Regions from separate parts of the Burkholderia latens genome, predicted to be linked through region 1. Evidence: predicted binding sites of a transcription regulator. Region 1 holds the regulator's gene; each other region holds the start of a gene.
The links. The regulator LexA, encoded in region 1, represses DNA repair genes until DNA is damaged. The targets are predictions, from matches to a motif close to ACTGTATNNNNATACAGT.
Positions count from the first base shown of each region.

Region 2: the regulator LexA is predicted to act here: its motif matches at 3,190-3,207, upstream of WK25_RS24280 (VRR-NUC domain-containing protein).
Region 3: the regulator LexA is predicted to act here: its motif matches at 1,682-1,699, upstream of imuA (translesion DNA synthesis-associated protein ImuA).

Region 1 is NZ_CP013435.1:1,665,279-1,675,682, reverse strand. Features, by position in the region: gene WK25_RS07915 (CysB family HTH-type transcriptional regulator) at 83-1,009, opposite strand; gene WK25_RS07910 (sulfate/molybdate ABC transporter ATP-binding protein) at 1,101-2,159, opposite strand; gene cysW (sulfate ABC transporter permease subunit CysW) at 2,173-3,120, opposite strand; gene cysT (sulfate ABC transporter permease subunit CysT) at 3,117-4,022, opposite strand; gene WK25_RS07895 (sulfate ABC transporter substrate-binding protein) at 4,161-5,198, opposite strand; gene lexA (transcriptional repressor LexA) at 5,463-6,110, shown strand; gene WK25_RS07885 (hypothetical protein) at 6,137-6,475, shown strand; gene WK25_RS07880 (DUF2939 domain-containing protein) at 6,504-7,220, shown strand; gene WK25_RS07875 (universal stress protein) at 7,326-7,823, opposite strand; gene WK25_RS31175 (hypothetical protein) at 7,822-7,986, shown strand; gene nodI (nodulation factor ABC transporter ATP-binding protein NodI) at 8,146-9,060, shown strand; gene WK25_RS07865 (ABC transporter permease) at 9,067-9,900, shown strand; gene WK25_RS07860 (hypothetical protein) at 9,949-10,371, opposite strand.
Region 2 is NZ_CP013438.1:1,099,649-1,110,052, forward strand. Features, by position in the region: gene WK25_RS24255 (PRC-barrel domain-containing protein) at 1-70, opposite strand, end outside; gene WK25_RS24260 (CBS domain-containing protein) at 138-569, opposite strand; gene WK25_RS24265 (hypothetical protein) at 909-1,157, opposite strand; gene WK25_RS24270 (hypothetical protein) at 1,695-2,006, shown strand; gene WK25_RS24275 (MipA/OmpV family protein) at 2,213-3,091, shown strand; gene WK25_RS24280 (VRR-NUC domain-containing protein) at 3,219-4,916, shown strand; gene WK25_RS24285 (ATP-dependent DNA helicase) at 4,913-7,213, shown strand; gene WK25_RS24290 (IclR family transcriptional regulator domain-containing protein) at 7,247-8,020, opposite strand; gene WK25_RS24295 (UDP-N-acetylglucosamine 1-carboxyvinyltransferase) at 8,335-9,636, opposite strand; gene shiA (shikimate transporter) at 9,835-10,404, opposite strand, start outside.
Region 3 is NZ_CP013435.1:2,937,685-2,948,088, reverse strand. Features, by position in the region: gene WK25_RS13665 (ABC transporter permease) at 1-615, shown strand, start outside; gene WK25_RS13660 (ABC transporter ATP-binding protein) at 617-1,411, shown strand; gene imuA (translesion DNA synthesis-associated protein ImuA) at 1,713-2,420, shown strand; gene WK25_RS13650 (Y-family DNA polymerase) at 2,353-3,840, shown strand; gene WK25_RS13645 (error-prone DNA polymerase) at 3,847-7,062, shown strand; gene WK25_RS13640 (GntR family transcriptional regulator) at 7,385-8,119, shown strand; gene nagA (N-acetylglucosamine-6-phosphate deacetylase) at 8,242-9,345, shown strand; gene WK25_RS13630 (SIS domain-containing protein) at 9,338-10,354, shown strand; gene ptsP (phosphoenolpyruvate--protein phosphotransferase) at 10,370-10,404, shown strand, end outside.

The DNA of each region.
Region 1 (10,404 bases):
GCGGCGCGCACCGCCGGGTGCCGCCGCGCAGCGATGCGATGCAGCGAGCGCGCGCATGCCGCGCCCGCCGTGCATCGGCGGATCAGACTGCTTCGCGCAGCATCCCGGCGATTTCCGCTTCGTTCAGGTGCGGCGCGAACATCTCGATCAGCCGGTACGCATACGCGCGCAGGAACGCGCCCTTGCGCAAGCCGACGCGCGTCGTGCTCGCCTCGAACAAGTGCTGCGTGTCGAGCGCGACGAGCCCCGTGTCGCGCTGCGGATCGAACGCCATTGCGGCGACGACGCCGATCCCCATGCCGAGCTCGACGTAAGTCTTGATCACGTCCGCGTCGATCGCGGTCAGCACGACGTCGGGCACCGCGCCGGCCTGCGCGAACGCCTGGTCGATATGCGAGCGGCCGGTGAAGTCCTGGTCGTACGTGATGATCGGATATTCGGCGATTTCGTCGAGCGTGAGGTTCTCGCGGCCGACGAGCGGATGGCCTTTCGGCACGACGACCGTGTGATGCCACGAATAGCACGGAAACGTGACGATGTCCGGATAGCGATCGAGCGCTTCGGTCGAGATGCCGAGATCGGCTTCGCCGTTCAGGATCATCTGCGCGATCTGCTGCGGGCTGCCCTGGCGCAGCGCAAGATGCACCTTCGGGAACACCTCGGTGAACTGCCGGATCACCTTCGGCAGCGCGTAGCGCGCCTGCGTGTGCGTCGTTGCGACGACGAGGTGGCCGCTGTCCTGGTCCGCGAACTGGCGCGCGACGCGGCGCAGGTTCTCCGCGTCGAGCAGCATCCGCTCGATCAGCTGGTGCACGGCCTTGCCCGGCTCCGTGAGCCCGGTGAGCCGCTTGCCGCGCCGGATGAAGATGTCGACGCCCAGTTCATCCTCGAGATCCTTGATCTGTTTCGACACGCCCGACTGCGACGTGTACAGCACGTTCGCGACTTCCGTCAGGTTCATGTTCTGGCGCACGGCCTCTCGCACGAAACGCAATTGCTGAAAATTCATGGGTATGCCTCTTAGGCTGTCGTTGTTCGAATATCGATTCGATGTCGATCCGGAGCGGTATCCGCCCTCTTCTCGTTGCCGGGTTCAGGCGTCAGTGCGCGGGAAACACGCGAACCGCGCGCGGAACGGCCGTCGCGCCGTCGCCCACCTGCAGTTCGAGCGCACGCCACGCGTCGCGATCGAGCTCCGCCTCCAGCGCGCCGCCCGAGCGCGCCTCGAGCTCGATGCGTACCGAGCCGCCGAGCGGGATCACGCGGCGCACGTCGACCGCAATGCCGTCGCGATGGCCGTCGCCGGCCGGCCACAGCTGCAGATCGTGCGGCCGCACGTATGCGTTCGCGGGGCCCGCGAAATCGGCGTCGACCGCGATCGGCGCAGCCGCGCCGTCGGCGACGAAGCCGCGGCCGGCGACCGTGCCCGGCAGCCGGTTCGCCGCGCCGAGAAACTCGTAGACGAACGCGCTTTGCGGATGATCGTAGACGTCCTGCGGGCTGCCGACCTGCTCGACGCGACCGCGGTTCAGCACGACGATGCGGTCGGCCACTTCCAGCGCCTCCTCCTGGTCGTGCGTGACGAAGATCGTCGAGATGTGCAGGTCGTCGTGCAGGCGACGCAGCCAGCCGCGCAGCTCCTTGCGCACCTTCGCGTCGAGCGCGCCGAACGGCTCGTCGAGCAACAGCACTTTCGGCTCGACCGCGAGCGCGCGCGCCAGCGCGATCCGCTGTCGCTGGCCGCCCGACAGCTCGGACGGATAGCGCTGCGCGAGCCAGTCGAGCTGCACCAGCTTCAGCAGCTCGTGCACCTTGTCGCGAATCACGGCTTCCGACGGCCGCTCGCGGCGCGGCTTCACACGCAGCCCGAACGCGACGTTCTCGAACACGGTCATGTGGCGGAACAGCGCGTAATGCTGGAACACGAAGCCGACCTGGCGATCGCGCGCGCCGACCGATGCGACGTCGAGCCCCTGCAGCACGACCTGGCCGGCGTCCGCGTGCTCGAGGCCCGCGATCACGCGCAGCAGCGTGGTCTTGCCGCAGCCGGACGGTCCGAGCAGCGCGACGAGCTCGCCGGGCGGGAAGTCGAGCGACACGTTGTCGAGCGCGGTGAAATCGCCGAAGCGCTTCTGAAGATGACGGACAGTGATACCCATTCTGGTTGCCTCTTTACGATTTCGACGAAATGGCGGCGGCGGGGCCGGCATGAGCGGGAACGTCATCGCGCGCGCCGGCCAGTTCGGCGGCGAGATGGCGCTCGGCGAGCAGCTTCAGCGCGAGCGTGACGAGCGCGAGCAACGCCAGCACCGACGCCACTGCGAACGCGGCCGCGAAGTTGTATTCGTTGTACAGGATCTCGACGTGCAACGGCATCGTGTCGGTGACGCCGCGGATGTGACCGGATACGACCGACACCGCGCCGAACTCGCCCATCGCACGCGCGTTGCACAGGATCACGCCGTACAGCAGCCCCCATCTCACGTTCGGCAGCGTCACGCGCCGGAAGATCTGCCAGCCCGACGCACCGAGCACGCGCGCGGCCTCTTCCTCGTCGGTGCCCTGCGCCTGCATCAGCGGAATCAGCTCCCGCGCGACGAACGGGAACGTGACGAAGATCGTCGCGAGCACGATGCCCGGCACTGCGAAGATGATCTGCACGTCGTGATCCTGCAGCCACGGGCCGAGCCAGCCCTGCGCGCCGAACAGCAGCACGTAGACGAGCCCCGAGATCACTGGCGACACCGAGAACGGCAGATCGATCAGCGTCGTCAGGAGCGCCTTGCCGCGGAACTCGAACTTCGCGATCGCCCACGATGCACACACGCCGAACACGAGATTCAGCGGCACCGCGATCGCGGCGACGGTCAGCGTCAGCTTGATCGCCGACCACGCGTCGGGATCGGCGAGCGATTCGAGATAGAAGCCGACGCCCTTGCGCAGCGCCTCGAAGAACACCGCGGCGAGCGGCACCACGAGAAAGAACGCGAGGAACGCCAGCGCGATGCCGATCAGCAGCCAGCGCACCGCACGCGGCTCGCTGACGGGATCGAGCTGTTTGGCGGCGCGCGCACGCGCGGCGGACGGATTGTTCAGCACGACAGTGGACTCCCGGCTCATCGCTGGCCTCCGGCGGCGGCCGCCGTACCGGCCGCGGTGGCGGTTGCGGGCGCGGGGCCGCTCGCGCCCTTGCTCGTGCGGCGCTGCAGATACCACTGCAGCGTGTTGATCAGCAGCAGCATCAGGAACGACACGACCAGCATCACGACGGCCAGCGCGGTCGCGCCTGCGTAGTCGTACTGCTCGAGCTTCGTGATGATCAGCAGCGACGTGATCTCGGACTTCATCGGCACGTTGCCGGCGATGAAGATCACCGACCCGTATTCGCCGAGCGCACGCGCGAACGCGAGCGCGAAGCCCGTGAGCAGCGCCGGCAGCACCGCGGGCAGCACGACGCGGCGAAACGTCAGCCAGCGCGACGCGCCCAGGCATGCGGCGGCCTCTTCCTGCTCGCGCTCGAAATCCTCGAGCACCGGCTGCACCGTGCGCACGACGAACGGCAGCCCGATGAAGGTCAGCGCGACCAGGACGCCGACCGGCGTAAACGCGATCTTGATGCCGAACGGCGCGAGATACTGGCCGACCCAGCCGTTCGTCGCATAGACGGCTGCGAGCGAGATGCCGGCGACCGACGTCGGCAGCGCGAACGGCAGGTCGACGATCGCGTCGACGACGCGCTTGAACGGGAACGTGTAGCGGACCAGCACCCACGCGACGAGAAAGCCGAACACGGCGTTGATCAGTGCGCCGCCGAGTGCGGCCGAAAACGTCAGCCGGTACGACGCGAGCACGCGCGGCGACGTGACGGCGGTCACGAACTGGCCCCACGACAGCGTCGCGGTTTTCAGGAATGTGGCGGCGAGCGGGATCAGCACCACGAGGCTCAAATAAGCCACCGTGATGCCGAGCGTCACGCCGAAACCGGGCAGCGCGCTCGGCTTGCGAAAGGTGTACGTCGTCATCGGATGCTCTTGCTGGGGCGATGCTGCTCATGGGCCCGACGCAAACGCCGGCGCGAAGAATGCTCTCTCGCGCCGGCGGCCCGCCGGGGATGCTGCGCGCTGTCGTGGCGCGCCGCTGTCGTTATGGTGTTGCGTGCGTTACTGCGGCTTGTAGATCGAATCGAACACGCCGCCGTCCGCGAAATGCGTCTTCTGCGCATTCGTCCAGCCGCCGAACGTGTCGTCGACCGTGTACAGCTTCAGCTTGGGGAACTGCTTCGTCAGTTCCGCCGGCACGTTCTTCGCGCGCGGACGGTAGTAGTTGCGCGCCGCGATCTCCTGGCCTTGCGGGCTGTACAGGAAATTCAGGTACGCCTCGGCCAGCTTGCGCGTGCCCTTCTTGTCGACCACCTTGTCGACCACCGCGACGGGCGGCTCGGCCAGGATGCTCACCGACGGCACGACGATCTCGAACTTGTCGGTGCCGAATTCCTTGATCGACAGGAACGCCTCGTTTTCCCACGCGATCAGCACATCGCCGATTCCGCGCTGCACGAAGCTCGTCGTCGCGCCGCGCGCGCCCGAATCGAGCACGCCGGCGTTCTTGTACAGCTTCGTCACGAATTCCTTCGCGCTCTGCTCGTTGCCGCCCGGCTTGTGCACCGCATACGCCCACGCGGCCAGATAGTTCCAGCGCGCGCCGCCGGAGGTCTTCGGGTTCGGCGTGACAATCGAGATGCCGGGCTTGGTCAGGTCGTCCCAGTCCTTGATCCCCTTCGGATTGCCCTTGCGCACCAGGAATACGATCGTCGACGTGTACGGCGACGCGTTGTCCGGCAGGCGCTTTTGCCAGTCCTTGTTGACGAGGCCCTTGTTGGCGATCGCGTCGATGTCGTACGCGAGCGCCAGCGTGACGACGTCGGCCTGCAGGCCGTCCAGCACCGAGCGCGCCTGTGCGCCCGAGCCGCCGTGCGACTGTTTGAAGTTGACCGTCTCGCCCGTCTTCGCCTTCCACTCCTTGCCGAACGCCTGGTTGAAATCCTGGTACAGCTCGCGCGTCGGGTCGTACGACACGTTCAGGAAGGTCGTATCGGCCTGCGCGTGGGTCGCGACGCCCAGCGCCGCCGCCGCCCCCAGCGCGAGTGTTGCGATCAGGCGGCCCGCTCCGCCCACCAGCCCCGTATTGCGCTTCGCCATCCTTGGTTCTCCAGTGTTGTCGATGTTGCGATGTCGGGCCAGTCTATCGAACGGGTTACATGATTAAAAATAATCGTTCTTCATTTTTTAATACTCAAAAGTGCTAACGCAGACTGGGCGGACGGTTGCGGCAGACGAACCGGCGTCAGGGCGGCACAAAATGACGCCGGAACCGGCGCGATCGCGGCGAACCTCAAGTAACACTTGAAATTCGCGAAGTACTGTATAAAAATACAGCTCACTGTCTATCCATACAGTTCAGCCATGACCAAACTCACCGCCCGTCAGCAGCAAGTGTTCGACTTGATTCGCCGCGCGATCGAGCGCTCCGGTTTTCCACCCACGCGCGCCGAGATCGCCGCCGAGCTCGGCTTCAGTTCGCCGAACGCGGCCGAGGAGCACCTGCGTGCGTTGGCGCGCAAGGGCGTGATCGAGCTCGCGGCCGGCGCGTCGCGCGGCATCCGGCTGCTCGGCGTCGACGACGTCCCGCATCAGTTCACGCTGCCGCACGCCGGCCTGATGCAACTGTCGCTGCCGCTGGTCGGCCGGGTCGCAGCCGGTAGCCCGATCCTCGCGCAGGAGCACATCTCGCAGCATTACGCGTGCGATCCGGCGCTGTTCACGAGCAAGCCCGACTACCTGCTGAAGGTCCGCGGGCTGTCGATGCGCGACGCCGGCATTCTCGATGGCGACCTCCTCGCGGTGCAGAAGCGCACCGAAGCGAAGGATGGCCAGATCATCGTTGCGCGTCTTGGCGACGACGTCACGGTCAAGCGCCTGATGCGCCGCCCCGGCGGCATCGAGCTGATCGCGGAGAACCCGGATTACGAAAACATCTTCGTCAAGGCCGGCAGCGCGGAGTTCGCGCTGGAAGGCATCGCCGTCGGGCTGATCCGCTCGGGCGAACTCTGACAATCGGTCTCGCTGAGGAGAACACCATGGAACGCCTTTCCCGTCTGCTGCCTTTCCGTCAATTCGGCCGCCTGCGTCATCTGCGCGGCCGCACGCCCTGCGCGCCGCTGTCCGCCGCGGCGCCCGTGGTGAGCCAAGAAGTCGCAGTTGAACGGCAGGCGTCGCTGCTGCCGTCAGCGCTTCCCGCCTTCGCGCGCGTCTCGCTGAATGCCGGCCTCAATCACGCGGAACCGGCGCGCCGGGCGCCGGTGCGCGTCTATCACGGCCGGTCGCGCCTGATCATGGTGGGCACGATCGATGCCGTGTGCCGGATGATCGATCGCTGCATCGCCGAGGAACGATCGGCCACGCACGGCGGTCTCTGATAGCGGAACCCGTCCACCCGGAGGCATCGTGACTGGAGCAACGGGCCGCACGTTGCGGCTCAAACCTCTGCTGATCGTCGTGTTGGCCGTCGCCGTATTCGCGGCGATCGGCTACGCGTACGCTTCCCCGTATATCGCACTCGGTCGCCTGAAATCGGCGGTCGACGCGCGCGATGCGCAAGCGGTCAGTGAATACGTCGATTTCCCGTCGCTGCGCATCAGCTTGAAACAGCAAGTCACGGAAGAATTGATGCGCCGGATCGATGCAGTGAAGAAGGACAACCCGTTCGCGGTGATCGGCGCGCTGATCGGGTCTGCATTGATCGGCCCGTTGGTCGATGCGTATGCGACACCGGAAGGCGTAGCGGCGCTGATGAGCGGGATCCCGCCGCGCGGCAATCCCGGCGAAAGGCCGCCCGATTGGTCGGACGCTGCGCCAGACGGCACGCGTGGCAACGCAGCAGCACCACCAGCGGCAGTGCCTGCGGCCCCAGGCACCGCCGCCAGCGTGCCGCAACCCGGCAGTAGCACGATTACGACTGCGCCGGCCCCGCCTGCGGCAGCGCCCGCACCGGCCCGACCCAGCGACGCAGGCCATCCGCAGCAAACGAGTGCGGGCTATCGGAATATCGATGAATTCGTCGTGACCTACCAGCGCAGCGCCGACGGCACGCGCTATGCAGCGATCTTCCACCGCGTCGGGCTGTTTTCCTGGAAGCTGTCCGCGATCGACCTGCACGCGTGAGCGTGCTTCGAGCGGATGAGATGCCGCCAACGCAGCGCGGCGCGAAACCGGCATGAATGGCGGCACACCGCGCCCGGTCACGCGCTCGCGATATCGGGTGCGGTGTTAAGTGCCGCTCGCGATCGCCGCTTCGCGCTCGCGCGCGATCTCGGCCTTTTGCTCTTCCGCCGAAGAACACGCGACGAGAATGCTGCAATTCACGCGATCCAGCAGTTGCGTGTTGCCCGAGCCCATCCACCATCTCGACAAGCCGCTGCGGCACCGGTGGCCGACGACGACGAGATCGGCGTTGATTTCCGTCGCGAGATTCGCAATTTCGTCGATCGGATAGCCGAACGCGAAATGCCCTTCCGCCTGAACGCCGCGCTCGCGCAGCCAGTTCACGCCTTCCTGCAGGATCTCGCGCGCGGTTTCTTCGAAGCGGCCGCACGCGACGTCGGTGAGCAGCCCGGCACTTTGCGCGATGCTGGAACGCATGTCGACAACCGACAGCAAATGCGTTTCCGCCTTTAGATCCAGCGCGAGATTGGCTCCGCACCGCAGTGCCTTGCGCCCTTCGAGTGTGCCGTCGTAGCAGAGCAGAATCTTGTTGTAGCTAGCCATGAAACCTCCCTATCGCGACTACGTGCGCTATGCACTCATCATGGTGCGCCGCAATTGCGGACGCAAGGGATGGAAAACGCTGATTCGCCACGCGGGGCGGGTCGGCGATGATGCGGTGCATGATCGGCGCGTGCATGCACCGCGCTGCGCGGACATGCCGTGATCGGATGCAACCGATGCACTAAAATGGCCCATTCGTGCCGCCGATGCACGGTCGCGTCGGCCATGCGCGTGTGACACGCATGCGCGCGATCCGTTCGCACGCCGGCAAGCCGGCCCGGCCGGCCGCGATACGCGCCCGCTTACAACGACAAACCCGCCCATGTCCGTTGCACCGATCGATTTCCGGAACGTCGAAAAGCGCTATGGCGACAAGCTCGTCGTCAACGGCCTGTCCTTCCACGTGCAGGCTGGCGAATGCTACGGCCTGCTCGGGCCGAATGGCGCCGGCAAGACCACGACGCTGAAGATGCTGCTTGGCCTTGCGTACCCCGATGCCGGCGCGATTTCACTGTGCGGCGAACCGGTTCCGTCGCGTGCGCGGCATGCGCGCCGCCGCGTCGGCGTCGTCCCGCAGTTCGACAACCTCGATCCTGACTTCACGGTCCGCGAGAACCTGCTCGTATTCAGCCGCTATTTCGGACTGTCCGCAGCGGCTGCACGCGGGCTCGTGCAGCCGCTGCTCGAATTCGCGAAACTGGAAAACAAGGCCGATGCGAAGGTCGGCGAGCTGTCGGGCGGGATGAAGCGGCGGCTGACGCTCGCACGCGCGCTCGTGAACGACCCGGACGTGCTCGTGCTCGACGAGCCGACGACCGGTCTCGATCCGCAGGCGCGGCATCTGATGTGGGAGCGGTTGCGCTCGCTGCTCGCGCGCGGCAAGACGATCCTGATCACCACGCATTTCATGGAGGAAGCCGAGCGGCTGTGCGACCGGCTGTGCGTGATCGAGGACGGTCGCAAAATCGCCGAAGGCGCGCCGCACGCGCTGATCGAATCGGAAATCGGGTGCGACGTTATCGAAGTCTACGGACCGGATCCGGGCACGCTGCGCGACGAGCTGTCGCCGTTCGCGAAACACACCGAAATCAGCGGCGAGACGCTGTTCTGCTACGTGACGGATCCCGAGCCGCTCAGTGCGCGGCTCAAGGGCCGCACGGGCTTGCGCTATCTGCATCGTCCGGCGAATCTTGAAGACGTGTTCCTGCGGCTCACGGGCCGCGACATGCAGGACTGATCGATGATGGACGTACGCAACTATTCCACTGCCGCGCCGTTAGCCCCGCCGCGCGAATCGCGCTTCGCGATTGCGCTGCCCGCGAATGCCACGAACTGGATCGCGGTGTGGCGGCGCAACTATCTCGTGTGGCGCAAGCTCGCGCTTGCGTCGATGTTCGGCAATCTCGCCGATCCGATGATCTATCTGTTCGGGCTGGGATTCGGGCTCGGCCTGATGCTCGGCCACGTCGACGGCGTGTCGTATATCGCATTTCTCGCGGCCGGCACGGTCGGGTCGAGCGTGATGATGTCCGCGAGCTTCGAATCGATGTATTCGGGCTTCTCGCGGATGCACGTGCAGCGGACCTGGGAGGCGATCATGCATACGCCGCTCGCGCTCGGCGACATCGTGCTCGGAGAAATCGTCTGGGGTGCGAGCAAGGCGCTGTTGTCGGGCGTCGCGATCATGCTGGTTGCCGGCCTGCTCGGCTATGCGCGGTTTCCGTCGATGCTCGCGGCCCTGCCCGTGATCGCGCTGGCCGGCCTCGCGTTCGCGAGCACCGCAATGATCGTCACCGCGCTCGCACCGTCCTACGACTTCTTCATGTTCTATCAGACGCTCGTGCTGACGCCGATGCTGCTGCTGTCAGGCGTATTCTTCCCGATCGCGCAGTTGCCGCCGATCGCGCAGCACGCGGCGCACGTGCTGCCGCTCGCGAACGCGGTCGAATTGATCCGGCCCGCGATGCTCGGCCGGCCGGCGGCCGACGTCGGCATGCACCTCGCGGTTCTCGCAGGCTATGCGGTTGGCGGTTTCGTGGTGTCCGCGTGGCTGTTCCGGCGGCGAATGATGCGCTGACAGCCGGCGCGCGTTGCGCCGGCTCGATACGAAGCAATCATGACGACGTTATTCGTCGTCATCGCTCCACGGGATCTCCACGTCGGTCAGGAACGCGACGGTCGCGAGCGGCCCGCCTTCGTGGCGGCCGAGTTTGCCGTCCGCGCGATGCCATTCGACGCGAAACTGCGTACCCGGGTCGTCGGCGACCAGATAAACCGCGCGCAGTTCTTCCGGATCGGCTTCGTCGACCGGGCCGTCGAACGACACCAGCATCTTCTGCGGCCACAGGCCGTTTACCGGATCGTAAATGCGATCGCCTTGCGGAATGTCGATGCTCGCCTCGACGCCGATCGTGGCCGACGCTTCGATGATCATCGTGCCGAGTGCGTTCAGCACGGCAGTCGCCCGCGCGGAATTGGCCTGGCGGATCGCGAGATCGCCGCGCGTCAGCGCCTTTTCGAGTCGAGGATGAATCTTCGGTTGGGTCATGCGTTTTCCTGTTTGCTTCTTGTAAAGGGCGCC
Region 2 (10,404 bases), on a different replicon from region 1:
CGTCCGGGCCGGGGCCGCCGGACGAGCGGCCGGTGTCGCCGACGATGCGCGACGGGGTGTCCGTTGTCATCGATTGCCTCCTGGTCGAAGCGGCGCGGCGCACGAGCCGTGCACGGCGCGGGTGAGAGAACGGGCGATCATCGGCGCCGCGGCAGCGACACGTCTTCGAGCGTGTTCGCGAGTTCGTCGCGGGCGGGGCCGCCGGCGCGGGTTGCGATGTCGCCGAGCGACAGCATGCCGACGATCCGGTGCTGCGCATCGAGTACGGGCATCCGGTGCAATTGCACGTCGGCCATGCGTTTCTGGACGTCGCCGACGCCGTCGTCCTCGACGCACCACTGGACGGGGGCGGACGCGACGGCCTTCACAGGCGTGTCGGGCGAGTGCCCGTGCGACAGCGCGCGCACCGCGAGGTCGCGGTCCGTGACGATCGCGACGAGTTCGTTGCCGTCGCAGACCGGCAGCACGCCGATGTCGAAACGCTGCATCAATGCGGCCGCATGGCGAATCGTGTCGGTGGGCGCGACGCACACCACGTCGCGCGACATGATCTCGTTGACGCGATACATGAACGCCTCCTTCGTGAGCGAGACGATCCGGTAGCAGGACGCGTGCCGCGCCCGATCGGCATGCGTCGCGCGTGCGCTGCGCCGCCACGGAGAAATTTGCCAGCCGGGTTGTACATCTTCCACGGCGGCAGCCGTGGCGGGGCCGCACGCGTCGGTCAGTGGCCGACCCCCGTCATCACGACGATCGCGAATACCAGCGCGCTCTCGATCGCGGCAAGCGCCGCGACGCCGGCGGCGCCACTCACTTCGTGCCACGCGCGTTCCATGCGTTTCATCAGTTCACTCCGGTTGTGCCGGCCCGGCGCGGCGCTGCCGCGCGTGCAGAGCCGGGTGCCGCCGTCAGCCGTGATCGCGGGGCGGTGGTGGGGCGTCGGGCTTGCGCGGGGCGCGTTCGCCGGACGGCTTGGCGGGGTCGATTCGCGTCGCGCCGCCGACGGCGGGCGTATCGCTGGCCGGGAACGTTTCCTCGAGCCCTTCGTCGATGCGCTCTTCCGTCTTGTCGTCGGACGGTTTGTGCGACGCGGCGAAGAGGCCGGGTCCGGCGGCCGGTAACACGGCATCGCGGCGGCCGGGTGCGTGAGCGGTCATGATCGAACCTCCTTACACGTTGAGAGGGCGCAAGCCCCGTACCCATGATCCCGCCGGCGTCACGCGTATAGCGTCCCCCCGGCCGGACGCTCCAGGATAGCCGGCATTTATTGACACATGAGCCGACCGGGCCCGCGAGTGACCGCGCAGCGGCGTGCGGCCCGATCCCATTCGGACTTGCTGTCCGCCTAGCGCCGAAGGCCGGACGATGTCGCTCGCAACGGCGGCCTGCCCGGCGCGACGGTCCGCCAAGCGGCGCGAGCGGGCACGCCGATTGCGTACGGTCGCCGCGCCAATCGACACGCGCGAGCCGCCGCGCAGGAGCGACATGAATACCCAATCGATGCTGCACCGTCCCGAACCGATACCCGACGTCGATCCCGACCCGGCGCTGCCCGAGCACGACGATCCGGTCGATCCGCCCGTGCCATCGGGTCCGCCGTACGGCGATCCGCCGTCACAGCCGCAACCGATGCGGATGCCGGGAGGACGCAGCGAACCGCGGCCGGCCGCGCGATCACTGAAAGGAGGACCATCATGGACATTCACGTGCAATCGCCGGACAAGCGCGCGATCGCCCAGGTGCTGGGCCGCTATTTCGAATCGCGTTCGTTGCGCTACCACATCGAGGAACTGCCCGGCGGGGTGCTCCATATCGGCTTTCGCGCAAGCGGGCGGCCGGTTGCGGTCACCGTGTCGTTCGACGACTCCGCGTACGACACCTACACGCACTGGGACGCGAGCCAGAAGCAGCTCGCGCTCGGGCGGCTCGCCGACGGCTTTTCGCGGATGATGGCGAGCCGCAGCCCCGCCGCGCTCGCCGGCGACTATCACGTCGAGCGTTTCTGATTCGGCAATCTTCCCCCCGGCGCCAGCCGGACACCGGCAAAGTGCCCGTTCCAGACGGGCGCTTTGCGGCTTCACGCGCGTCGCGTAGGATATTCACTTATTCAGCGTACGCTACGTTCACGCCGTCGACTGCCTGCCGGCGGAGCCGGACAGACGCGGCGCGTTTTTCTTCAGGCGCCTTTGCGCAACCGACGGAGACCATCTTGATGACCGTTGCTCGCCCGTTGCTGTCAGCCGGTGCTCGCCGCTTCGTTACGGGCCTGTCGGCCTTCGCCGCACTCGCGGCCGCCGGCGCACGCGATGCGTCGGCCCAGACGCCTTCGCCGCTCGGCGAATGGCAGTATTCGGCGGGCGTTCCGCTGCAGAAGCTGTTCAACCCGACGGTGCCGACCTGGCAGGTCAGCGTCGGCGCCGCGATGACGCTGCAGCCGCGTTACGCGGGTTCCGACCGCTACCGCGTGATGGGCGGCCCGAACCTCGACGTCCGCTATCGCGACCTGTTCTTTCTGTCGACGGGCGACGGACTCGGCGCGAACGTGCTGCGCGGGCCGAACTGGCGCGTGAGCCTGTCCGTCGGCTACGACCTGGGACGCCGCTCGGCCGACGATCTCGACCACCTGAACGGCCTCGACAACATCAACGCGGCCCCGGTGATGAAGCTTGCGGCCGATTACGTGATCTCGAAGGATTTCCCGTTGGTGCTGCGCGCGGACGTGCGGCGCAGCATCGGCGGCTCGAACGGCTGGGTCGGCGATTTTTCCGCATACATGCCGATGCCGGGCAGCAACGAGCACTTCTTCTGGTTTGCGGGGCCGACGGTGTCGTTCGCCGACTCGCGCTACATGAACGGCTGGTTCGGCGTGAATCCGGGCGCGTCCGCGCGTTCCGGGCTGCCGGCCTATTCGGCGAGCGCGGGGATGAAGTCGTTTGGCGCGGGCGTGACGATGGTCTGGTTCGTCAACAAGCACTGGTTCCTGACGGTGGACGGAGCTGTGGAGCAACTCGTCGGCCGTGCACGGCGCAGCCCGATCACGCAGCAGTCGACGAACGGCGTGTTCGACATGTCGGTCAATTACCAGTTCTGAGCCTCTGAGCCGGGCTGATCCTGCCCGGGACGAAGCCGGGGGCTTGCCCGCGGTGCTGGCGCGTGCGGCGTTGTTCTTCACATTTGATATGATTCGAACCTGTACAAACGTACAGTGATCGATTCCCGTGACGCCTGCATCGCCGACGCCCCCGGCGTTTTACTACCTGACCAATTTCGAACGCGCGCTGGCCTGGCTCGGCGAGCGCTACGACGACCTGCTCGACGCGCACGAACACGCGTTTCTCGCGCAGTTCGCGCAGTTGCCGAAAGCGTCGCGCGCGCTGTTCGTGCGGATGCTGATGCGCACCGGCTCCGACTTCCGCGCGAGCAAGCTCGTGTACGACGAAATCGGCTGCACGCTCGACGCGGCCGCGCCGCTCGTCGCACTGGGCTGGGTCGATCCGGCGCCCGCGCTTACGCTCGACGAACTGTTTGCGCTGTCGACCAAGGCCGATCTGCTGAAGGTGTTCCCGTCGCTCGCCGCGCATGCAGGCGAGCGCAAGCTCGACTGGCTCGAGCGATTGCGGCCCGGGCACACCGACGCGCAGCCGCTCGACGCATGGTGCGAGCACGCGGGCGATCGCGTGCTGCGCGTGACCGTTGGCCCGCTGTGCGAGCGCCTGCGGCTGATGTTCTTCGGCAATCTGCACCAGGACTGGAGCGAGTTCGTGCTCGCCGATCTCGGCGTGTTCCAGTATGAAAGCGTGCCGATCGCGCCGTCGTCGCGCGCGTTCCAGCATCGCGACGACGTCGATGCGTATCTCGCGCTGCACGCGTGCCGCGAAGCACTCGACGCGTGGCCCGACGAGCTGCCGTTCGACGGCCTGCTGCACGCGATCGACGCGGTCGGCTGCGCGCAGCCGTGGCTGGCGACGCGCCGCGCGAAGTTGCTGTTTACGCTCGGGCAGGCCTGCGAACGGCGCGCCGACTGGAGCACCGCGCTCGACGCCTATGCGCGCAGCGCGTGGCCGGGCAGCCGGCATCGGCGCATTCGCGTGCTCGAGCGCTGCGGGCGCGACGACGACGCGCTGGCGCTGGCGCTCGACGCGCGCGGCGCGTTCGAGAGCGACGAAGAGCGCCAGCGCATCGAGCGGATGCTGCCGCGCCTGCAGCGCCGCGTCGGGCAGCCGGTCGAGCGGACGGCCGCCGTGCCGGGCGCGCCTCGCGAAACGCTCGTGCTGGCGCGCCCCGAAGCGTTCGTGAGCGTCGAATTCGCGGTGCGCGACCATCTCGCGCTGCCCGATGCGCCGGTGCATTACGTCGAGAACACGCTGATCAATTCGCTGTTCGGACTGCTGTGCTGGGAGCCCGTGTTCGCGGCCGTGCCCGGTGCGTTCTTCCACCCGTTCCAGCGCGGGCCGGCCGATCTGCACGCACCCGATTTCGCGCTGCGCCGCGGCGATGCGTTTGCCGCATGCTTTGCGCAACTCGATTCGGGCGCGTACCGCGACACGATCCGCCGCCACTACGCGACGAAGGCGGGGCTGCAGTCGCCGTTCGTATTCTGGGGCGTGCTGACTGACGAGTTGCTCGACCAGGCGCTCGCGTGCCTGCCGCCCGAGCATCTGCGGCTGTGGTTCACGCGCCTGCTTGCGGACATTCGCAGCAACCGTTCGGGGCTGCCCGACCTGGTCCGGTTCTGGCCTGGCGAGCGGCGCTACGAGCTGATCGAGGTAAAAGGGCCCGGCGACCGGCTGCAGGACAACCAGACACGCTGGCTCGCGTACTGCATCGCGCACGGGATGCCGGTGCGTGTCGTCGATGTCGAATGGGCGGCGGGTGCCGGCGTGGAGCCGGCCGAAGCGGCGGGGCTGTCGGCATGAGCTATGTCGTCGCGGTGCGGGCGATGTGCGAGTTCACCGCGCGGCGCGGCGATCTCGACCTGCGCTTCACGCCCGCGCCGACCGCGCTCGAAGGCATCGCCGGACATGGCGCAGTCACGTCGAAACGCGGCGCGCGCTACGAAACCGAAATCGCGCTGACCGGCACCTGGGGCACGCTCACGGTGCGCGGGCGCGCGGATGGCTACGACCCGGTCGCGAACCGTGTCGAGGAAATCAAGACCTACCGCGGCAGCCTCGATGCGATGCCGGCCAACCATCGCGCGCTGCACTGGGCGCAGGCGAAGGTCTATGCGCACCTCATGTGCGCCGCCCGCGGTCTCGCGGAAATCGACGTCGCGCTCGTGTATTTCGACATCGTGTCCGAACGCGAGACCGTGCTGACGGAAACGCTGAGCGCAAGCGCGCTTGCCGAGTTTTTCGCCGAGCAGTGCGCGTGCTTCGTCGGCTGGGCCGAGCGCGAGACCGCGCACCGAGCGGCGCGCGATGCGGCGCTGCGTGCGCTGACGTTTCCGCACGGACAGTTCCGCAGCGGGCAGCGCGAACTGGCCGTGTCCGTCTATCGGGCCGCGCGCGACGAACGCTGCCTGATGGCGCAGGCGCCGACCGGCATCGGCAAGACCCTCGGCACGGTGTTCCCGTTGCTGAAGGCGTGCGGCGAGGGCGAGCTCGATCGCGTGTTCTTTTTGACCGCGAAGACGCCCGGCCGCGCGCTCGCACTCGACGCGGCGGCGACGCTCGGCGCGGGCACGCCGGCGCTGCCGCTGCGCGTGCTCGAACTCGTCGCGCGCGACAAGGCGTGCGAGCATCCGGACCGCGCGTGTCACGGCGAGTCTTGCCCGCTCGCGCAAGGCTTCTACGACCGGCTGCCGGCCGCGCGCGATGCGGCGATCGGTGCAGGGCTGCTCGATCGCGGCACCGTGCGCCCGGCGGCGCTCGCGCACGACGTCTGCCCGTATTACCTCGCGCAGGAACTCGCCCGGTGGTCGGACATGGTGATCGGCGACTACAACTATTACTACGACGGCAGCGCGATGCTGCACACGCTCGCGCAGCAGAACCAGTGGCGCGTCGGCGTGCTCGTCGACGAAGCGCACAACCTGCTCGATCGCGCGCGCAAGATGTACAGCGCGTCGCTCGACCCGTTCGCGTTCGCGGCCGCGCGGGACGCGGCGCCCGCGGCGCTGCGCAAGGCGTTCGACCGGCTCGCACGGGCGTGGGGGGCGCTCAATCGCGCGCAGGCCGAGCGTTACGCCGCGTATCCTGACATCCCCGGGCCGATCGTCTCGGCGGTTCAGCACCTCGTCGCGACGATTGGCGAACATCTCGCCGACGCCCCGCGCGCGAACGACGATGCGCTGCTGCGCTTCCATTTCGATGCGATCCAGTTCGGCATGCTTGCCGACGCGTTCGACAGCGCGTCCATCTTCGACGCGACGCTGCACGGCGAACCGCTGCCGCGCCAGCCGGCGCTCGACGGCGTCGTGCCGGCCGGCCGCCGGCGACGCATCCAGTCGACGCTGTGCGTGCGCAACGTGATCCCGGCCGGGTTTCTTGCACCGCGCTACGAAGCAGCGCGCGCGACGGTGCTGTTTTCCGGCACGCTGAGCCCGTTTCATTTCTATCGCGACACGCTCGGGCTGCCGGCCGATACGGGCTGGCTCGACGTCGACGGGCCGTTCCGCGCGGAGCAGCTGACCGTGCGCGTCGCGAGCCATGTGTCGACCCGCTGGCGCGATCGCGACCGTTCGCTCGAACCGATCGCGGACCTGATCGCCGCGCAGTATGCGACGCGACCCGGCAACTACCTCGGTTTTCTCAGCAGCTTCGACTATCTGGCGCGTGTCGTCGCGCTGATGCAGGTGCGTCATCCTCACGTGCCGGTATGGGCGCAGGCGCCTGGCATGGGCGAAAGCGAGCGCGACGCGTTTCTTGCGCGTTTCGACGCGCGCGGGCGCGGCGTAGGCTTCGCGGTGCTGGGCGGCGCGTTTTCTGAAGGGGTGGATCTCGTCGGCGAGCGGCTGATCGGCGCATTCATCGCGACGCTCGGGCTGCCGCAGGTCAACGACGTCAACGAACAGATGCGGCGCGCGATGGATGCGCGTTTCGGCAACGGGTACGACTACATGTACCTTTATCCGGGGCTGCAGAAGGTCGTGCAGGCGGCCGGACGCGTGATCCGCACCGAACACGACGAGGGCGTCGTGCACCTGATCGACGATCGCTATCGACGACGGGAGGTGCGCGATCTGTTGCCGCGATGGTGGCGGATCGGGTGACGCCGTCGCACGGGCCGGACGTTGCGGGCGTGGCTACAGCACGTTGAGCATCGCCAGCGCGGTTTCCTGCAGATGCGGCAGCACGCGGCGCACGGCCGCGTCGGTCGATTCCGCACCGATGGGCATGTTCGTGCTCAGCGCGGCGACGACTTCGCCGTGGCGATTCTTCAGCGGTACCGCGATTCCGCGCACGCCGACCTGCAATTGCTGTTCGATCACCGCGAAGCCGGCGTCGCGCGCGCGGTCCACCTGTTCGAGCAGGCGCGGCTTGTTCGTGATCGTGTGCGGCGTGAACGGCGCGAGTTCGGCCTCGTCGAGCCACGCGCGCACGGCCTCGCGATCCGGATGATGCGCGAGCAGCACGACGCCGGGCGACGTCAGCGGGGCCGGCACGCGCGCGCCGAGCACGAAGCCGGTCGTCATCACGCGCGACACGCCGTTGCGGGCAATGAACACGAGTTCCCAGCCGTCGAGCACGCTCACGTACGCCGATTCGTTCAGCGATGCGCTCAGCTGCTGCAGATACGGCTGGACCGTGCGCGGCAGGCGCGCCGAATCGAAATACGACCAGCCGACCCGCAATACGCGCGGCGTGAGGCCGTACAGTTTGCCGTCGGAATGGACGTAGCCGAGCGATTCCAGCGTCAGCAGGTAGCGCCGCGCGGCCGTGCGCGTGAGACCGGTACGGGCGGCGGCCTGGGTGGGCGTCATGCGCGCGTGCTGGCTGTCGAATGCTTCAAGGATCATCAGGCCTTTTTCGAGGCCGGCGATCCAGTCGCGTCGGTCCAGGTCGGGCTTTTTCGTCATCGCGGGCGGGCGGTGGAGGCGCGGTGTTCGCGCGGGAATGGGCGATTGTCTGCAACCGCAAACTGCAGATGTCTTGGCGCGAGGCGGGGAAGTTTCCGGGGCTGGTCGGAAGTTCGTGCCATGTCGTGCCGCTCATCGATGAGCATGACTGCGCACGGCGGCATCGGTTGTCCTTCTACGATGCATGCATTGCGGCGACTGCTTTGCCCGAAGGGTGTAAACGCCTCCTGATTGATTGACATCGCGGACACCGCACGCAAAGCCCCGGAACGGGATGCGGCGCGACCGTCACGCGCGCCGCACCCGTGCGAGCCTTACTCGCTGCTCGTCCACTCGACGTTCGCACCGACCGAACGCAGGTTTTCGACGAAATGCGGGTGTGCGCGTCGAATGGGCAGCGCATTCATGATTTCCGAGCGGCCCTCGATGCTCGCGGCCACCATCAGCAGCGCGATCGCGACGCGGATAATGTACGGGCTCTCGACACGCGCCGGCGTCAGTTGCAGCCCGCCGAACGTGATCAGCCGGTGCGGATCGGACAGCAGCACGTGCGCGCCGAACTTCGACAGTTCGCCCGACCAGCCGAGCGCGCCGTCGTACACCTTGTTCCAGAACATCGCGCTGCCTTCCGCGCGCACGCCGAGCGCGATGAAGATCGGCAGCAGGTCGACCGGCAGGTACGGCCACGGCGCGGCTTCGACCTTGGTCAGGATGTTCTGCGTGAACGGCCGGCGCACGCGCAGCGGGCCGTCGCGTTCCGCGCGGGACCAGCCGTCGCGATGCGTGACGTTCACGCCGAACTTCGCGAACGTGCGGTCGATCAGCGGGAAATGCTCCGGCGACGAATTGCGAACCGTGATGTCGCCGCCCGTGATCGCGCCGAGCGCGAGGAACGTTGCGATCTCGTGGAAATCCTCGGCGAACCGGAATTCGCCGCCGCCGAGCTTGCCGCCGCCCGTCACGCACAGGCGCGACGTGCCGATGCCTTCGATCGCGACGCCGATCATCGCGAGGAACTTGCAGAACTCCTGCACGTGCGGCTCCGACGCCGCATTCATCAACGTCGACGTACCGCTCGCCGCGGTCGCGCACAACGCGAAGTTCTCGGTGGTCGTGACCGACGCGTAGTCGAGCCAGTGATCGTTGGCCGTCAACGGACCGTCGGCGCGGACGATCAGCGAATCGGGCGTGCGCTGGATATGCGCGCCGAAGCGCTCGAACACCTCGACGTGCGGATCGATTTCGCGCACGCCGAGCGTGCAGCCTTTCACGTCGTTCTCGAGGCGCGCGACGCCGAAGCGCGCGAGCAGCGGCGGAATCAGCATGATCGACGAGCGCATCGCTTCGGGCAGGCGATGAACGGCCGGATCGAACGTCGTGTTGCGATGGTGGAGATCGAGGATGCCGGTCGTGAAATCGACCGACACGTCGCTGCCGAGCGTGCGGAAGATGTCGAGGATCTTGCGCACGTCGGTGATGTCCGGCACGCCGACGAGGCGCAGCGGCTGATCGGTCAACAGGGTCGCGCACAGGATCGGCAGGACGGCGTTCTTGTTCGCGGACGGCTTGATGTCCCCGCGCAGCGGGGTGCCGCCGTGGACGATGAGATTCGACATGATATGGGGGCGTATCGGTGACTGACGTAGGCCCATATGATGCCATTGGTCGGCGGGCGGCGTGGAATGTTCAGAACGGAAAAAGGGCTTCTGCACGCACGATTGACGGTGTTTGACGTTGGGCGACGCGACTCGCCGCGACCCCGCCCGTTGCCGAAACGGCCGGCCGCGCATCGGGCCGGCCATGCAGTCACGCGATCACCGCGCGGCGCGCATCCGCGCGGCAACGACCAGCGAGATCAGGCAGCCCACCGCGAGATAACCGGCGACGAGGTGCCATGAACCGCCGCCCACGCTGACGAGCGCCACTGCGATGAACGGCGTGAATCCGCCGCCGACCACGCTCGCGAACTGATAGCCGACGCCCGCACCGCTGTAGCGGTATTCGGCTCCGAACAGCTCGGTGAAAAGCGGCTGCTGAACGCTCACGACCATGTCGTGTGCTGCATTGGCCAGCAGGATCGAGAACAGCACGATCCACGCGATCGAGCGCGACTCCAGCGCGACGAAGAACGGCACCGCCGAAACGAGACCGATCAGCGCGCCGATCAGGTAGATGCGGCGCAGACCGAAACGGTCGGCGAGCCATGCAAAGCACGGGATCGTCACGCAGCTGATCGCGCCGACCAGCAGGCCGATGTTCAGGAACAGGTCGCGCGACAGGCCGAGGTTCGACGTCGAATAGCTGAGCGCGAACGCGGTAACGATATACATCGTGAACAGCTCGGCGAGCCGCAGCGCGACGATCAGCAGGAACGCCTTCGGATG
Region 3 (10,404 bases), 1.3 Mb from region 1:
ATGATCGCGCTCTACTCGGTGAACCTGCGGATCATGGGCCGGCCGAACGTGCCGCTCATCACCGAGCCGACCGTCTTTACCGTACTGCAGCCGGACTGGATGCCCGACTACGTGCTGCGCCCGGCGCTGCTCGCGATCGTCGTCGTGGTCGCGAAGCTCGGCCTCGACTGGTTCTTCTCGTCGCAGCTCGGCCTCGCGATGCGTGCGACTGGCGCGAACCCGCGGATGGCGCGCGCGCAAGGCATCGCGACGGGGCGGGCGACGCTCGCCGGGATGGCGCTGTCGAATGCGCTCGTCGCGCTCGCAGGCGCGTTGTTCGCGCAGACGCAGGGCGGTGCGGACATCTCGATGGGGATCGGCACGATCGTGATCGGGCTGGCCGCCGTGATCATCGGCGAGACGCTGCTGCCCGCGCGCCGGCTCGTGCTGACGACGCTCGCCGTCGTGCTCGGCGCGATCGTCTACCGCTTCTTCATCGCGCTGGCGCTGAACAGCGAATTCATCGGCCTGAAGGCGCAGGACCTGAACCTCGTGACGGCCGCGCTCGTCACGATCGCGCTGGTGCTGCCGGCGACGCGCAAGAAGCTGTTCGCGCGCAAGAACGGAGGGGCATGACATGCTGTCCGCACAAGACCTCAAACTCACGTTCAATCCCGGCACGCCGATCGAGACGCGTGCGCTGCGCGGGCTGTCGCTCGAGATTCCCGACGGCCAGTTCGTCGCGGTGATTGGCTCGAACGGCGCCGGCAAGTCGACCTTCCTCAATGCGGTCAGCGGCGACCAGCGCGTCGATTCGGGGCGCATCGCGATCGACGGCATCGACGTCACGCGCCAGCCGGCGTGGGACCGCGCGCCGCTCGTCGCGCGCGTGTTCCAGGATCCGATGGCCGGCACCTGCGAGGCGCTGACGATCGAGGAGAACATGGCGCTCGCGATGGCGCGCGGTGCGCGGCGCGGCTTTCGCGCGGCGCTCGACCGGCCGTCGCGCGAGCTGTTTCGCGACAAGCTGCGGCTGTTGAACCTTGGGCTGGAAAACCGGCTCACCGACCGGATCGGGCTGCTGTCGGGCGGCCAGCGGCAGGCGGTGAGCCTGCTGATGGCGTCGCTGCGGCCGTCGCGGATCCTGCTGCTCGACGAGCATACGGCCGCGCTCGACCCGAAGACGGCGGCGTTCGTGCTGGAACTGACCGCGCGCATCGTCAACGAAAGCAAGCTGACGACGATGATGGTCACGCACAGCATGCGGCAGGCGCTCGATTACGGCGACCGCACGGTGATGCTGCACCAGGGCCAGGTCGTGCTCGACGTGTCGGGCGATGCACGCCGCGGGCTCGACGTGCCCGATCTGCTGCACATGTTCGAGAAGGTGCGGCACGAGCAGCTCGACGACGACGCGTTGCTGCTCGGGTAACGGGCGGGAAGCGGGCCGCCGGCACGGGATGCGGGGTGCGTGCCGCCGTGGCGGTTGGCTTGCGTCGCGCGCCCGTGCGGGCCGGTTCGCCGGTGTTTTCGACGCCGGACGATGGCGGTGGGCGCTCGCGGGGCGTTCGCCCTGCCCGAGGCGGGCGCGGCAGGCGCGGTGTACCGTAACCGGACGCAGGCGCCTCCTTTCCGGCTCTCTCTAGTCTGACGAAAAGCCGGTTTCGTCCCAGTACTGTGCGGCACGAGCGCATTGCCATATACTGTATATCCATACAGTTGTGGGTGGCGTCATGCTCGCATCCTCCATTTCCCCCGAATCCCTTCATCCCTCTCTGTGGCGAGGCTCGCAGCTCGCGCGCGGCGGCCCGCGCACGATCGACACGGGCTTCGCGCCGCTGTCCGCCGAGCTGCCGGGTGGCGGGTGGCCCGTCGGCGGGCTCGTCGAACTGCTGGCCGCGCAACCTGGCTGCGGCGAGATGCGGCTGCTCGCGCCCGCGCTTGCGCGCACCGTCAGCGCGCGGCGTCCGCTTGCGCTCGTCGCGCCGCCGCACGCACCGCATGCGGCCGCGCTCGCCAGCCTCGGCGTGCCGTCCGATGCGCTGCTGTGGCTGCGCGCCGGCAGCCGCACGGATGCCTTGTGGGCCGCCGAGCAGGCGCTCAAGGCGGGCTGCTGCGGCGCGCTGTTGCTCTGGCAGGACGCGCGGCCCGATGCGCTGCGGCGCCTGCATCTCGCGGCCGCGCGCACCGGCGATACGCTGTTCGTGATGCTGCGCCCGCTGTCGGCCGCGCGGCAGCCGTCGCCGGCCGTGCTGCGCGTCGCGCTGCACCCGGTGCCGGGCGGCGTGTCGCTCGACATCGTCAAGCGTCGCGGGCCCGCGCGCAGCGAGCCGCTCGAGCTCGATTTGCCGTCGCCCATCGTGGAGAGCCGCTATGCGCGTCTTGCTCGGCATCCATCTGCCGCGCCTGCCGCTCGACGTGTGCGCCGCGCCGCCGTCTGACGCAGCGGCCGGCGAGGCCGGCTGTGCGGTGCTCGAGCAGGGCGTCGTGCTGATCGCCGATGCGGCTGCGCGCCGGCAGGGCGTGCGTGCGGGCATGAAGCGCGGCGGCGTGCTGACGCTCGCGCCCGACACGCGGCTCGTCGAACGCGATCCCGCCCGCGAGGCCGATGCACTGCGCGCGGTCGCGCTCGCGTTGCTGCGCTTCTCGCCGTGCGTCGCGCTCGACGACGAAGCGACGCTGATCGTCGACGTCGGCCCGAGCCTGCGCCTGTTCGGCGGGCTGCCGGCGCTGTGCCGCCAGGTGCGGGCAACACTCGCGGCGCTCGGCTATGCGGCACGCCTGTCCGCCGCGCCGACCGGGCGCGGCGCGTGGCTGCTCGCACGCACGTCGGCGCGGGCGCGCATCCGGCGCCGCGTGGCTGCGCCGGCTTCGCTCGTCCGCACGCTCGACCGGTTGCCGTGCGTGCTGCTGCCCGATGCGCGTCCGTATGCAGGCTGGTTCGACGGCCTCGGCTGCCGCACGCTCGCCGATCTGCGAGGCCTGCCGCGCGCGGGGCTGCAGCGCCGCTGCGGTCCGGCGCTGCTCGCCGCGCTCGATCGCGCGTACGGCGATGCGGTCGAGCCGCTCGCATGGATGGCGGTGCCGCCCGTGTTCGACGTACGGCTCGAGTTGCCGGAGCGCGTCGAATACGCGGAAGCCGTGCTGTTCGCCGCGCGGCGGCTCGTCGTGCAGCTCTGCGGGTGGCTTGCCGCGCGGCAGCTGTCGCTTGCCGCGATGACGTTCGATCTCGAGCACGAGCGCGGCCGCCAGGCCGTGCCGCCGACGCCGCTCGAGCTTGCGTTCGCGGCTCCGGTGCGCGACGAAGCGCACTTCATGCGGCTGCTCGGCGAGCGGCTCGCGCGCGTCGAGTTGCCGGCCGCGGTAATCGCGGTGCGGCTGAAGGCCACGCGCGTCGAATCGGTCGCGCCGCCGGCCGACGATCTGTTTCCCGAGCCGGGCGGCACGAAAGAGACGCGCGAGCGCTTGCTCGAACTGCTGGTCGCTCGGCTCGGCGCGGACAACGTGCTGCGCGCGGCGCCCGTCGCCGATTACCGGCCGGAGGCCGCGAACCGCTGGCTGCCGCTCGATGCGCAGGCAGGCAAGCCGGCCGGCGGGCTGCCGGCCGCGCCGCCGCGCCCCGCGTGGCTGTTGGCCGAGCCGTTGCCGCTGCTGATGCGCGGCGAGCGGCCGGTATTTCATACGCCGCTGCGGATGATGTCGTCGACGGAGCGGATCGAGGCCGGGTGGTTCGACGGTCAGCTCGCTGCCCGCGATTACCACGTCGCGCAGGACGAAGCCGGTGCGTGCTATTGGGTGTTCAGGGAGCGAGCGGGGAGCGAGTCCGAACCGCACTGGTTCCTGCACGGGCTGTTCGGGTGAACGAAGATGGTTGCGCAATTCAGTCTGCTGCCCGATTACGCGGAGTTGTTCTGCCGTTCGAACTTTTCGTTCCTGCATGGCGCGTCGCATGCGGAAGAACTGGTCGAGCGGGCGGCGGAACTCGGCTATCGCGGGATCGCGATCACCGACGAATGCTCGCTCGCCGGCGCGCCGCGCATGCATGTTGCCGCGAAGGCGAAAGGATTGCCGCTCGTCATCGGTTCGTATTTCGAGGTCACGCCGGATGAAGCCGCACCCGGCCACGATCCGGGCCCCGGCGCGTTCGGGTTCGTGTTGCTCGCGCAGAACCGCGAAGGGTACGGCAACCTTTCCGAGCTGATTTCGTGGCGGCGCATGGCGTCGCCGAAGGGCACTTATACGCTGACGTCGCGGATGCTGTCGGCGCCGCCGGCCCAGTTCGCCCATTTGCGCGGCATGCCCGACTGCTTCGCGATTCTCGTGCCGACGTATCCGGTGCGGGCGGACGTGCTCGATGCACAGGTCGCATGGTTTCGCGCAACGTTCGGCGAGCGTGCGCGGCTCGGGCTCGTGCAGTTGCAGCGCGCGCTCGACGGTGCGCAGCGCGAAGAGATCCGCGACGCCGGCGAGCGTCGCGGTGTGCGCGTCGTCGCGCTCGGCGACGTGACGATGCATGTGCGCTCATGCAAGCCGCTGCAGGACGTGATGACGGCGATTCGCGTCGGTATGCCGGTTTCCGAATGCGGGTATGCGCTTGCGCCGAATGCGGAGCAGCATCTGCGTTCGCGCGGGCGGATCGCGAAGTTGTTCGCGCCGGCCGAGATCGCCGAGACGTGCGCGATGCTCGACGCGTGCGATTTCGAACTCGATTCGTTGCGCTACGAGTATCCCGACGAAATCGTGCCCGACGGCCACACACCGACGAGCTACCTGGAACAGGAAACGCGGGCGGGCGCGGCCGCGCGTTATCCGCAGGGCATTCCGGAGAAGGTCGAAAAGCTGATCCGCCATGAACTCGAGCTGATTGCAAAACTGAGCTACGAACCGTTCTTCCTGACCGTCTATGACATCGTCAAATACGCACGCAGCCAGAACATCCTGTGCCAGGGCCGCGGCTCGGCCGCGAACTCGGTCGTCTGCTATTGCCTCGGTATCACCGAGGTCGATCCCGACCAGAGCACGATGCTGTTCGAGCGCTTCATCAGCGAAAAGCGCGGCGAGCCGCCCGACATCGACGTCGACTTCGAGCATCAGCGCCGGGAAGAAGTGATCCAGCATATCTACGAAAAATACGGCAAGGATCGCGCCGCGCTCGCGGCCGCGGTATCGACGTATCGTCCGCGCGGCGTGCTGCGCGAAACCGGCAAGGCGCTCGGCGTCGATCCGATGCTGGTCGATCGCGTCGCGAAGGGGCATCGCTGGTTCGACGGCAGCCGCGATCTGCTGCAGCAATTCTCGTCGACCGGGCTCGACCCGCACACGCCGCTGATCCGCACGTGGGCGGAACTCGCCGCGCGCTTGCTCAACTTTCCGCGTCACCTGTCGCAGCACTCGGGGGGCTTCGTGATCAGCCGCGGCAAGCTCACGCGGCTCGTGCCGGTCGAGAACGCGGCGATGGACGGGCGGCGCGTGATCCAGTGGGACAAGGACGATCTCGAGGCGCTCGGGCTGATGAAGGTCGACGTGCTCGCGCTCGGCATGCTGTCGGCGCTGCATCGCGCGTTCGACCTGCGCACCACGTGGCGCGGGCCGGAGAAGAACGGCGAACCGTTCACGCTGAAACACATTCCGCAGGATGACAAAGCAACCTACGACATGATCTGCCGCGCCGATACGGTCGGCGTATTCCAGATCGAATCGCGTGCGCAGATGTCGATGCTGCCGCGGCTGAAGCCGCGCAATTACTACGATCTTGTCGTCCAGGTATCGATCGTGCGGCCCGGCCCGATTCAGGGCGGCGCGGTGCATCCGTACCTGAAGCGGCGCAGGATCGTGGCCGGTGAAGAGGAGGGTGAGATCACGTATCCGAGCGACGCGCTCAAGGAAGTGCTCGAGCGCACGCTCGGCGTGCCGATCTTCCAGGAGCAGGTGATGCAGATCGCGATCGTCGCCGCGGGTTTCACACCCGGTGAAGCGGATGACCTGCGCCGCGCGATGGCCGCGTGGAAGCGCAAGGGCAACCTCGAGAAGTATCACGACAAGATCATCAGCGGGATGCTCGAGCGCAACTACACGCGCGAGTTCGCCGAGCAGATCTTCGAGCAGATCAAGGGCTTCGGCGAATACGGTTTTCCCGAGAGTCATGCGGCCAGCTTCGCGAAACTCGCGTACGCGAGCAGCTGGCTTAAATGCCACGAACCGGCGATCTTCGTCGCCGCGCTGCTGAACAGCCAGCCGATGGGGTTCTACGCGCCCGCGCAACTCGTACAGGACGCGAAACGCCACGGCGTGAAGGTGTTCCCGGCCGACGTCACGCGCAGCGGCTGGGAGGCGTCGCTCGAAGCGCTGCCCGGCCAGCCGCCGCCGCACGGCCAGCCCGCGGTGCGGCTCGGCCTGTCGCTCGTGCGCGGTCTCGGCGAGGCCGCCGCACGGCGCATCGAGGCCGCGCGCGCGGCCGGCCCGTTCGAGAACGTCGATGCGCTCGCGCGCCGCGCGCAGCTCGAACGGCGCGATCTCGAAGCGCTCGCCGCCGCGAACGCGCTCGCGACGCTCGCCGGCCATCGCCGCGATGCATTGTGGCGGGCCGTCGCCGCGGCGCCCGAGCGCGACCTGCTCGCCGCCGCGCCGATCGACGAGGCGGAGCAGCCCGCGCTCGACGCGCCATCCGAAGCCGACGACATCCTCGCCGACTATCACGCCACCGGCCTCACGCTGAACCGCCATCCGGTCGCGCTGCTGCGGCCCGCGTTGCGTGCGCAGCGATTGTCGTCCGCGGCAGAGCTGCGCGACCGCCCCGACGGCCGCCTCGCACGCGCGTGCGGGCTCGTGATCGCGCGACAGATGCCGGGCACCGCGAAGGGCGTGATGTTCATGACGCTCGAGGACGAAACGGGCTGCGTAAACGTGATCGTGCGGCCCGAACTGCTCGCGCGGCAGCGCCGCGAAACGCTCGATTCGCGGCTGCTCGCAGCATCGGGCGTGTGGCAAGTCGTCAGCGACGTGAGGCACCTCGTCGCGCAGCATTTCGAGGACCTGACGCCGCTGCTCGGCGGCCTGCGCACGTCGAGCCGCGAGTTTCACTGACGTGACGCGCGCCGGACGCTTTCCGGGCGCCCGGCCGACGATGCATACCAGTTACGCGAACTGGTTCTATTCAGGTGTCGATTTCGTCCCTTTCAAGCGGCCGGATGCGCCGCCGGAACTGTCCCCTTGCATACCAATCCGGGTAAATCCCTATCCCGCATCGCATTGTAAACAAAGGCTTTTCGTTTGCTAAAACGCTTGCCGGACAAGGCTTCCCGCGATTTTGCTCCAGCTAATACCAGTTCGTTGACTGGTATTATGGTGGTTATATAATGCGTTCACTTTCGACGGTCCGAGATCGTCGTCCGACACGCGGAGGCACATGGAAACCGGCTGGTCCGAACTGGCGCCCGATCCCCTCGACGACACGCCGCTGTATCTGCAGCTTGCCCGCAATCTAACGAGCGCGATTCATGCCGGCGCGTGGCGGGCAGGCGAGGCGCTGCCGTCGGAGCGGCTGTTGTCGGCGTCGGTCGGCGTGTCGCGGATCACCGCGCGCCGCGCGCTCGCGCTGCTGGTCGAGCAGGGGCTGATCAAGCGGGCGCGTGGTGCGGGCAGTTTCATCACGCCGCGCGTCGCCGATCCGCTGTCGCGGCTCGTGGGCTTCACCGCGAAGATGCAGCAGCGCGGTTTCGTGCCCGATTCGGTGTGGCTGTCGCGCACGCTGCGCGCCGCCAGCCGCGACGAGCTCACGCGGCTCGGGCTCGCGCCGGGCGCGACGGTCGCACGGCTCGAGCGGCTGCGCCGCGCGGACGGCATCGTGATGGCCGTCGAGCATTCGACGCTGCCGGCCGCGGTGGTGCCGGATCCGCAGGCGCTCGGCGCGTCGCTGTACGAGTACCTCGACGCGCGCGGGATGACGGTCGTGCGCGCGCTGCAACACTTTCGCGCGGCGAACGCGACGCACGACGTCGCGAAATGGATGGCGGTGAAGCCGGGTTCCGCACTGCTCGTGATCACGCGCATCGGCTACGGCACCGACCAGCGCGCGATCGAAGTGACCGAAACGTATTGCCGCGACGATTACTACGACTTCGTCGCCGAACTGAAACGCTGACGCGCGAGGCTGCGCGCACGCCGCGCGACACGCAATGGAACGCAATCGCGCGCAATGAATCGCAACGAATTTGCAAAGCGCGACGCGGATGTCCGCGTCACCCGCTCATCAAGAGAAACGTCATGCTGACTGGAAACATCCTGACCCCCGACGGCTGGATTCACGGCTCGATCGACAGCGAAAACGGCCGCATCGCCGCGCTCGACGGCACCCCTGTGGAGCCTGCGAAGAACGACGCGCCGTACATCCTGCCCGGCTTCATCGACCTGCACGTGCATGGCGGCGGCGGCGCCGACGTGATGGAAGGCGGCGACGCGATCGACACGATCGCGCGCACGCACGCGCAATTCGGCACGACGAGCCTGCTCGCGACGACGATGACCGCGCCCCGCGACGAACTGATGGAAGTCGTCGCGAACCTCGGCATCGCGGCGCGCACGCGTACGCCCGGCGCCGCGCGCGTGCTCGGCGTTCACCTCGAAGGCCCGTACATCAACCCCGGCAAGCTCGGCGCGCAGCCCGACGCGGCGGTGTCGGCCGTACTCGACGAAGTGCTGAAGTACCTGTCGATCGCACCGATCCGCGTCGTCACGCTCGCGCCGGAAATCGCCGGCCACATCGAGATCATCGGCGAGATGGCCGCGCGCGGCGTGCGCGTGCAGCTCGGCCACTCGCTCGCGACTTACGACGACGCCGTCGCCGCGCTCAAGCATGGCGCATGCGGGTTCACGCACCTGTTCAACGCGATGTCGCCGCTGCATCACCGCAATCCGGGCCTCGTCGGCGCGGCGCTCGCGCATGCCGAGTACGCGGAAATCATCCCCGATCTGCTGCACGTGCATCCCGGCGCGATCCGCGCTGCGCTGCGCGCGATCCCGCGCCTGTACGTCGTGACCGACAGCACGTCCGCCACCGGCATGCCCGACGGCGAATACCGGCTCGGCAGCCAGCATGTGACGAAGTGTCTCGGCGGCGTGCGGCTCGCCGACGGCACGCTCGCCGGCAGCACGCTGACGATGGATCAGGCGCTGCGCAATCTCGTGTCGCTCGGCCTGCCGATCGCCGACGTTTCGAACCGGATGTCGCGCTATGCGGCCGACTATCTCGGCATCGCCGATCGCGGGCGCCTCGAGCGCGGCGCGTGGGCCGACCTCGCGGTGTTCGATCGCGACCTGAACCTCACCGCGACCTACGTCGAAGGAGAATCGATTGTCGAATATGCTTAAGGAAGCGCGCGAGTCCGCTCAGGTCGTCGCCGCGCAACTCGCCGACACCACGCGCGTCGAAGCGCTCGCCGGCCAACTGCTCGATCATCCGCCGGCCGTCGCGCTGACGGTCGCGCGCGGCAGCTCGGATCACGCCGCCAGCTATTTCGCGAGCCTGACGATGAGCCGCCTCGGCGTGCCCGTCGCGTCGCTGCCGATGTCGGTCGCGACGCTGCAGCAGGCGCCGCTGAAGGTGCAGGACCAGCTCGCGCTTGCGTTCTCGCAGTCGGGCAAGAGCCCCGATCTCGTCAACACGATGGCCGCGCTGCGCGAAGCCGGCGCGCGCACCGTTGCTGCCGTGAACGTGCTGCCGTCGCCGCTCGCCGACGCGTGCGAGCACCAGCTGCCGCTCATGGCCGGCCCCGAACTGTCGGTTGCGGCGACCAAGAGCTATATCGCGATGCTGTCGCTGTCCGCGCAGATCGTCGCGTACTGGCAGCGCGACGCCGCGCTGGCGACCGCGTTGCGCGGCCTGCCCGACGTGCTCGCGCAGGCCGGCCGGCTCGACTGGTCGCCGGCCGTTGACGCGCTCGCGGGTATCGAGCGGATGATCGTGATCGGCCGCGGCCTGGGCCTCGCGATCGCTCAGGAAGCCGCGCTGAAGCTGAAGGAAACGTCCGGGATCCAGGCCGAGGCGTTTTCGAGCGCCGAGGTCCGTCACGGCCCGATGGAACTGATCGACCGCGACTATCCGTTGCTCGTGTTCGCACCGCCGGGGCCGGAGCAGGCCGGGCTGCTGCAGCTCGCTCACGACATGCGTGCCCGCGGCGCCGCCGTGCTGCTCGCGGCGCCCGCCGGCACGCCGGGCGTGTCGGGCACCGTGCTGCCGCTTGCGCAATCCACGCATTCGGCGCTCGACCCGATCGCCGCCATTCTTTCGTTCTACGTGATGGCGGCCGAGCTTGCCGTCGCGCGCGGGCGCAATCCCGACACGCCGCGCCACCTGAACAAAGTCACCGAAACGCACTGATAGCCGAGACAGCCGATGAGACGCGCCGAGGAGTCCCAGTTGAAGAGTTC